DNA from 2 places in the Microbacterium sp. MPR-TSA4 genome. Region 2 is predicted to be linked to the other one. Evidence: riboswitches for the same ligand, from Rfam matches in the RefSeq annotation. Region 2 holds a riboswitch; the other holds the start of a gene.

Region 1 (4,409 bases), on a different contig from region 2:
GGCAGCCGGCGGAGTCGGTGCGGCGGCAGCCGGCGGGACCGGTTCCTCCGGCGGAGTCGACGCGACCGGTGCGGCCGGCGCGGCGGCAGACGGCGGGGTCGGCGCGGCGGCCGGTGCAGCCGGGTGGGAGGCCGGCGGCTCGGCGACGGGAGCGGCGGCGGGCACGGCCACCGGCGGCGAGTCCGGGGCCGCCGCCGGAACGGATCCGGCGGTGTGGGCGAGGACGCGGGCGACGAGCAGCTCCAGCTGCAGCCGCGGAGACGTCGCACCGCTCATGTCGTCGAGGGCCCCGACCACGAGATCGGCGATGCGGGAGAGGCGATCGGTGCCGAACGCGGACGCCTGACGGCCCATCCGCTCGAGCTCGTCGGCCGGGATGCCGCGCAGCACCGCGCCGGCACCGTCTCCCGTGGCCGCGACGATGATGAGGTCGCGCAGACGCTCGAGCAGGTCGTCGACGAATCGACGCGGGTCCTGACCCGTCTGCACGACACGGTCGACGGCCGCGAAGGCGGCGGCCGCGTCGTGGGCCGAGAACGCCGTGACGACCTCGTCGAGCAGGGCGCCGTGCGTGTAGCCGAGCAGGGCGACGGCGCGCTCGTAGCGCACGGTCGCACCGGCGGCACCGTCGACCGGATCGGATCCGGCGATGAGCTGGTCGAGCAGCGACAGCGTGTCGCGGGGCGACCCCCCGCCGGCGCGGACCACGAGCGGCAGCACGCCCGCCTCCGTCTGCACACCCTCCTGGGCGCACAGCTGTTCGACGTACTCGAGCATCGCGGCGGGCGCGACGAGGCGGAACGGGTAGTGGTGGGTGCGCGAGCGGATCGTGCCGATGACCTTCTCGGGCTCGGTCGTCGCGAAGATGAACTTGACGTGCTCCGGCGGCTCCTCGACGAGCTTGAGCAGGGCGTTGAACCCCTGCGCCGTCACCATGTGCGCCTCGTCGAGGATGAAGATCTTGAACCGGTCGCGCGCGGGGGCGAAGATCGCGCGCTCACGCAGGTCGCGGGCGTCGTCGACGCCGTTGTGCGAGGCCGCGTCGATCTCGACCACGTCGAGGGAGCCCCCGCCTCCGCGGCTGAGCTCCACGCAGCTGTCGCAGACGCCGCAGGGGGTGTCGGTCGGGCCCGCCGCGCAGTTCAGGCAGCGGGCGAGGATGCGCGCCGAGGTCGTCTTGCCGCAGCCGCGCGGGCCGCTGAACAGATACGCGTGCCCGACGCGGTCGCCGCGCAAGGCGGTCATGAGCGGCTCGGTCACCTGCGCCTGCCCGATCATCTCGCCGAACGTCTCCGGACGGTAGCGGCGGTACAGGGCGGTGGTCACCAGAACAGACTACGGCGTGCCCCCGACATGCGGCGCGGCGGGCGCCCCGGCGGGAACATCTGCGGCCGGACCGCGTTGGGATGGGCATGAGTCTCGCCCTGCCCGACCGGACGGTGGACGTCCTCGTGATCGGCGCCGGCCAGGCGGGACTGTCGGCGGCCTACCATCTGCGCCGCCGCGGGTTCGTCCCGGCACCGGGCGACGGACGCGCCCCCGTGTTCGTCGTGCTCGACGCCGATGCCGCTCCGGGCGGCGCCTGGCAGCATCGGTGGCGTTCGCTGCGGATGGCGACCGTCAACGGCATCCACGAACTGCCGGGAGCCCCCGTTCCCCCGGCCGACCCCGACGCGGCGAGCGCCGACGTGCTCCCGGCGTACTTCGCCGACTACGAGCGGCGATTCGATCTGAGGGTCCAGCGGCCCGTGGACGTCACCGCCGTGCGCCGCGTCGACGCCGATCCGCACGGCCTCCTGGAGGTCGACACCGATCGCGGAGCCTGGCACGCGCGGTTCGTGATCAACGCCACGGGCACCTGGCGACGGCCGTTCTGGCCCCACTACCCGGGTCAGGAGCAGTTCGCGGGCCGCCAGCTGCACGTGCACGACTACGTGTCGGCCGACGAGTTCCGCGGTCAGCGCGTCGTCGTCGTGGGCGCCGGCATCTCGGCCGTGCAGCTCCTGGAGGAGATCTCCCGGGTCGCCGACACCTTCTGGGTCACGCGGCGGGAGGTGCGGTGGGATGCCGCGGAGTTCGACACCGCGGCCCGCGTCGCGGCGATCGCGGGCGTGGAGGAGCGGGTGCGGCGCGGTGAGGCGCCGGGCAGTGTGATCTCGGTGACGGGCCAGCACTGGACGCCCTGGGCGCGGCGCGCGCAGGAGCGCGGCGTCCTCGTGCGCCACCCGATGTTCACCCGCATCGAGGAGCACGGGGTACGGATGCCCGACGGGTCGTTCGAGCCCGCCGACGTCATCCTGTGGGCCACCGGCTTCCGCGCCGACATCGCCCATCTCGCCCCGCTGGGGCTGCGGACCGCGCTCGGCGGTGTCCGCGTGGCGAACGGTCGCGCCGTGGACGAGCCGCGGCTGTTCCTCATCGGCTACGGGCCGTCGCAGTCGACGGTGGGCGCGAACCGCGCCGGCCGCGACGCGGTGCGCGCGATCGTGGCCGACCTCGCGGCCGCTCCGGTCTGAGCCGCCGACGGCGGGTTCGCGCCCGCGGCGACGCCCTGCTACATTCCTGGTCAACGACACGGGGTGCCCGAACCATGGGCTGAGATCACACCCGTCGAACCTGATCTCGTTCGTACGAGCGAAGGGATGTCCCCTGATGAGCGCGCGCGCCCACCTCTCCCCCGCCGACGCCGTGGATGCCGTGCGCACGGCCCATCCGCTGGTGCAGTGCATCACCAACGCGGTGGTGACGAACTTCACCGCCAACGCCCTCCTGGCCCTGGGCGCCGCCCCCGCGATGTGCGACATCCCCGGCGAAGCGGGCGTGTTCGCGGGCATCGCGGACGGCGTGCTCGTGAACCTCGGCACGCCGACGGCCGAGCAGCGCACCGCGGCGCGCGAGGCGGTCGCGGCGACCGAGCGCTGGGTGCTCGATCCCGTCGCCGTCGGCGTGCTCCCGGTGCGGACGGCCCTCGCCACCGAGCTCGTCGAGCGCCGACCCGCGATCGTGCGCGGCAATGCGTCGGAGATCCTCGCACTCGCCGGCCTCGGGGCGGGCGGACGCGGCGTGGATGCCACCGACGACCCGGAGGCCGCGGGGGACGCGGCGGTCGCGCTCGCCCGGCGGACGGGCGGGGTGGTGGCGGTGTCGGGGCCGGTCGACCTGATCACCGACGGCACCCGGGTGGTCCGGGTGCACGGCGGCGACGCGCTGCTGACCCGGGTGACGGGAGGCGGATGCGCGCTCGGTGCGACCATGGCGGCCTTCCTGGGCGTGTGCGACCCGCTGTCGGCGGCGGTCGCGGCCTCCGCCGTGCACGCCGTCGCGGCGGAACGGGCGGCGCGCGCGGCCCGCGGGCCGGGCTCGTTCGCGGTGGCGTTCCTCGACGCTCTGGCCGCCGTGGCGCCGGCCGACCTCGACACCCCCGGTCGCCTCTCGTCTGCGGAGCCCGCACGATGAGCGGGGCCACCGGTCACGACCTCTCGCTGCACCTCGTCACCGACGAGCGCATCCCGTTCCCGCTGCTGTGCGAGATCGTCGCTGCGGCCGTGGCCGGCGGGGCGAGCGTGGTGCAGCTGCGCGCCAAGACCTCCACCGCCCGCGAGCTGATCGCACAGGCGGTCGCTCTGTCGGATGTCGTCGCCGCACGGGCGGGGCTCGTCGTCGACGACCGGCTCGACGTCGTGCTCGCGGCCCGTGACGCCGGCGCCCGTGTCGACGGCATCCACCTGGGCCAGAGCGACGTGCCCCCGCAGACCGCCCGTGCCCTGCTCGGCGCCGACGCGCTGGTCGGCTGGACGGCGAACACCCCCGCCCATCTCGCCGCCGCGGCCGAGATGCCCGCCGGCACCCTCGACTACCTCGGGGTGGGGGTCATCCGACCCACCGCGACCAAGCCCGATCACCCCGAGCCGCTCGGCATCGGCGGGTTCGCGAGGATCGCCGCCGCGACCGCGCTGCCCTGCGTCGCGATCGGGGGCGTGACGCCGGCCGACGTCCCTGCCCTCCGGGCCGCGGGCGCCGCGGGCGTCGCGGTGGTCTCGGCGATCTGCGCGGCCGCCGATCCGGGCGCGGCGGCGGGGGTCTTCGCCGCCGCTCTGACCGGCCCCGCCGAGCACGCCGCCGAGGCGGCCCGGTGACCGCCGGCATCCCCCGCGTGCTCAGCATCGCCGGGACCGATCCGACCGGTGGGGCGGGCATCCAGGCCGACCTCAAGTCGATCGGCGCGCTCGGCGGGTACGGGATGGCGGTGGTCACGGTGCTCGTCGCCCAGAACACCCGCGGCGTGCGCACGCTGCACGCCCCGCCGACGGCGTTCCTCGACGAGCAGTTGCGCGCGGTCAGCGATGACGTCGAGATCGATGCGGTCAAGATCGGGATGCTGCTCTCGGGCGAGATCGCCGGCGTCGTCG
Region 2 (4,409 bases):
CTGGGCGAGGTGGCGCCGGACCCGCGGGAGCACGCGCAGGCGCTCCGCGCGAGCTACGACGTCGACCTCGACACCGGGTTGCTGTTCAGCGCACGCGAGGGCGTCGCCGAAGTGCTGGTCGCGCCGCGATCGCGACTGATCGGACGTACGGTGTCGGCGGGCATGACGACCCGCGGTGAGGACCTCGTGATCCTCGCCGTCCGCCGCGGCGACGACGAGGGCCCCAACGCGTCCCGGGGCACGGGAGTGGCCGGCGCGCTCGTGCTCCAGGCCGGCGACGCCCTGCTCGTGCAGGGACCCTGGGCCGCGCTGACCCGCTACGCCCAGTCGCCGGACGTGATCGCGGTGACCCCGCCCCAGGATCTGCAGCGCGTCGTGCCGCTCGGCCGCGGCGCCAAGCGCGCGATCGGCGTCCTCGGCGCGATGGTCGTGCTCCTCGCGACGGGGCTCGTGCCGGCGGTGGTCGCCGGACTGCTCGCGGCGGGAGCCCTCGTGCTGCTGCGGGTGCTGACGGTGCCGCAGACCTACCGCGCGATCTCGTGGACGACCGTCATCCTCATCGCGGGGATGATCCCGCTGTCGTCGGCGTTCATCACGACGGGGGCGGCGGACATCGTCGCCGACGCCGTGCTGGGCGTCATCGGCTCGGGCTCGCCGCAGCTCGCCCTGCTGGTGCTGTGCGTGCTGACGATGGTGCTGGGTCAGTTCATCTCGAACGTCGCCACGGTGCTCGTCGTGCTCCCGATCGCGGTCGCCATCGCCCAGACGCTCGGCGCGAGCGTGCAGCCGTTCATGATGGCGCTGACGGTGGCCGGCGCCGCCGCGTTCCTCACGCCCGTGGCGACTCCGGCCAACCTGATGGTGATGCAGCCGGGCGGCTACCGGTTCGGCGACTACGGCAAGCTCGGCCTGCCGCTGATGGCGGTGTACCTCCTCGTCGCCGTGGTGTACGTGCCGCTGGTCTGGCCGTTCTAGCGCCGCCGCGTCGAGGCCCGCGGGTCAGTCGGCCAGACCCCACAGCTGCAGCGGGTGGGTCAGACGCCACCACGCGTCCGGATCGGGGATGTCGGCGGTGAGGTGCACGCCGACGGTCGCCGCGTCCAGCGGTCCCGTCACCCGCACCTCGCCGACGGCCGCGTCGACGGTGCGCGCCGCGCCCAGATCGAGGTCCGTCGTCACGGTGGATGCCGCGCCGTTCCACAGGATCACCGCCGCGTCGGCATCCGTCACGATGTTCGCCGTCGCCCCCCACGCGGTCGACACGACGCCCGCGAGGGTGCCGGCCGGCAGGGTGCGCGGCACGGCGACCTCGGCGGCCACGTCGGCCAGCAGGCGCGCCGTCTCCTGGTCGCGGGCCTCGTCGGACGACTGGCCGAGCGCGGTCGCGTAGACGCGCACGGTCACCGCGCCGACGGTGACGTCCTTCGCCGCCAGCAGGTTGTAGAACCCCGCCAGGCTGCCGGTCTTGAGACCGACCACGGCCGGGTCGGCGAGCAGGTCGTTGGTGTTGGTGACCTCGCCGGCCCCGGGAAGCTCGACCGTCCGGGTGCGGACGATCTCCGCCACGACCGGGTGGGCCAGCGCGATCCGCGCGAGCGCGATGAGCGCGGCCGGATCGGCGGCGTTCGCGGGATCGATCCCGGTGGGCTCGGCCAGGGTGATCCCGGGCAGCCCGTGGCGGTCGAGCCACGCGCGCGCGGCGGCCGAGAAGACCTCGTCGGTCGGCCAGATCGTGCCGGCGAGGCGATCCGTGTAGTTGCCGGCCGAGCCGATGAGGATGCCCTGGAGCATCTGATACTCCGTGAGCGAGCCGCCGACGGGCACGTCGAGGGCGGACTCGTCGTTGGCCAGATAGTCGTAGTAGGTGGAGCGGTCGCGCGAGGTGAACGCGAACTCCCGCCCCTGCTCCCCGACGTTCAGCGGCATCTCGTCCAGGATCATCAGCACCGTCACGAGCTTCGAGATGCTCGCCATCGAGACCGCCGCATCGCTGGAGGCGGCCACCGCGTCGATGCCCCCGACCCCGACGGCGCCGGCCCCCTCCGTCGGCCACGCCACGGCGGTCGCCGGCGAGGCGGGACCGTCCGGCTCGATCGCGCGCACCGTCGGCGTGACGGCCCAGAGCGGCCAGAGCAGGGTCGCCGCGGCGTACGCGCCCGCGACGGCGATGGTGGTGAGGATCGGCGCGACCACCCCCGCCCGCAGGGGCGATCGGCGCGGCCGTCTCGTGAGCAGGTCGGGGGCGGGCGCGGTGTTCGCGACGGCGAGCGTCCCCGTCACGGCCGTGTCGTCGAGCCAGCCGAGCGCCTGACGTCCCTCGCGGCCCCGCACGATGACGATGTCGGTCGGTGCGGTGGACTCGCGCAGCGCGCGTCGCGACGGCGGGGGCGCGTCGTCCGAGGTCACCCGCCCAACGTACCCGGTCGCCGCTATACTCGAGCGCACAACCACGGGAGTCCGGTGAGCCGGGCTGAGAGGAAGCGATCCACGCTTCGACCGTCGAACCTGATCCGGATCATGCCGGCGCAGGGAGGAGAGAAACATGCACGCGTCTGCGTCCCCGTCCACCGTCTCGTCGGATGCTGCGGCATCCCGTTCCGCCGCGCGCACCGGCCGCCTGCGCTGGCGCGTCGTCGACATCGTCGTCGCCAGCGTCATCGGTGTGGCCGCCGGTGTCGTCTTCTGGCTGTGGGGCCAGGCGTGGACGCCGCTGAGCAGCATCCTCGCGTTCGCACCGGGGCTGGAGGGGCTGCTGTCCGGCGGGTGGCTGTTCGCCGGTGTGCTCGGTGGTCTCATCATCCGCAAGCCCGGCGCCGCGCTGTACACCGAGGTCGTCGCCGCGGTGGTGTCGATGGCCGTCGGCACGCAGTGGGGCTTCCTCACGCTGGTCTGGGGCGTCGTGCAGGGCATCGGCGCCGAGCTCGGCTTCGCGCTGTTCGCGTACGCGAACTATCGCCTGATCGCGGCGCTCACCTCGGGCGCCCTCGCCGGCCTCGCCGTGGCCCTCCTCGACACCAACTTCTCCTCGATCGCCGCCTACGAGTTCGGGCCGCGAGCGATCTACTTCGGTGCCGCCGTCGTCTCCGGCATCCTCGTCGCGGGTCTGGTGTCGTGGCTCATCGCCCGTGCCCTGGCCGCCACGGGCGCGCTGGACCGGTTCGCGGCGGGTCGAGAGGCACGCATCGCGGACGCGCCCGACGCGGCGTGAGCCCGGCCTCGCTCGCGGCGCCCGCGGCGGTCAGTGCACGAGGGTGGGGCTGGCGTCACGCCGGCCGTCGGCGCTGGGCCGTGTCGGAGCTCGACCTCGACATCGAGCCGGGCCAGCACGTCCTGCTCCTCGGCGCGAGCGGCTCGGGCAAGTCGACGCTGCTGCGCGGGCTGGCCGGCGTGCTGGGCGATGCGGAGGACGGTGAGGATGCCGGTGCGCTCCTGATCGACGGCCACGCGCCCGCCGCGGTGCGCGGACGGGCGGGCCTGGTGCTCCAGGATCCCGATGCGCAGGTCGTGCTCGCCCGGGTGGGCGACGACGTCGCCTTCGCGTGCGAGAACCTCGGCGTCCCCGCCGACGAGATCTGGCGGCGGGTCGACGAGGCCCTCCGCGCCGTCGGCCTCGACGTGCCGCGCGACCACCCGACCGCCGCCCTCTCCGGCGGGCAGAAGCAGCGGCTCGCGCTCGCCGGCGCCCTCGCGATGCGGCCCGGACTGCTGCTGCTGGACGAGCCGACGGCGAACCTCGACCCGGCCGGGGCCGTCGCCGTGCGCGACGCGGTCGTCGAGGCGGCGTCGCGGACGGGCGCCACGCTCGTCGTCGTGGAGCACCGCGTCGCGCTGTGGGCCGAGCACATCGACCGCGTCGTGGTGCTCGGATCCGACGGCGGGGTGCTCGCGGACGGGAGCGCCGAGCGCGTCTTCGGCGCGCACGGCGCGGCCCTGACCGAGGCGGGCGTCTGGGTACCGGACGTCCCCGTCGTGATCGACCCCCGGCCGCGCACGGGCACGGGGGAGGTCCTGCTGAGCGCCGACGCCGTCGCGGTGGGCCGGCGCCCGTTCGGCGAGCGGATGCCGCGGATCGTCGCGGCCGGCATCGACGCCCGGCTGCGGGCCGGGCGGGCCCTGGCGATCACCGGGGCGAACGGGGCCGGGAAGTCGACGTTCGCGATGACCCTCGCGGGGCTCGTGCCCCCGGCATCCGGGACCGTGCGCGCGAGCGCCTCGCTCGCGGCCGGCACGGGGCGCGGCGACGCGCCCGTGCGCTGGCGCGCCCGCGATCTGCTGACCCGCATCGGCACGGTGTTCCAGGAGCCCGAGCATCAGCTGCTGACCACGCGTGTGCGCGACGAGCTGGCGGTGGGCCCCCGCGCCCTCGGGCTCTCCGCGTCCGAGGTCGCCGCGCGCGTGGAGCCGCTGCT

Evidence for each region. A riboswitch is a leader RNA that binds a small molecule or an ion and turns the genes downstream of it on or off. The one in region 2 is predicted to bind thiamine pyrophosphate.
Region 1: it holds a riboswitch for thiamine pyrophosphate, as region 2 does, so the genes downstream of both, thiM (hydroxyethylthiazole kinase) here and AC1Q49_RS12035 (ECF transporter S component) in region 2, are expected to answer to the same signal.

What each region holds. Positions count from the first base shown of each region.
Region 1 is NZ_JBXAFF010000070.1:3,699-8,107, reverse strand. Features, by position in the region: partial or broken gene AC1Q49_RS15575 (DNA polymerase III subunit gamma and tau) at 1-1,326, opposite strand, end outside; gene AC1Q49_RS15570 (NAD(P)-binding domain-containing protein) at 1,413-2,516, shown strand; TPP riboswitch at 2,566-2,660, shown strand; gene thiM (hydroxyethylthiazole kinase) at 2,653-3,456, shown strand; gene thiE (thiamine phosphate synthase) at 3,453-4,136, shown strand; gene thiD (bifunctional hydroxymethylpyrimidine kinase/phosphomethylpyrimidine kinase) at 4,133-4,409, shown strand, end outside.
Region 2 is NZ_JBXAFF010000031.1:10,276-14,684, forward strand. Features, by position in the region: gene AC1Q49_RS12025 (SLC13 family permease) at 1-975, shown strand, start outside; gene AC1Q49_RS12030 (D-alanyl-D-alanine carboxypeptidase) at 1,000-2,406, opposite strand; TPP riboswitch at 2,440-2,549, shown strand; gene AC1Q49_RS12035 (ECF transporter S component) at 2,543-3,208, shown strand; gene AC1Q49_RS12040 (ABC transporter ATP-binding protein) at 3,289-4,409, shown strand, end outside.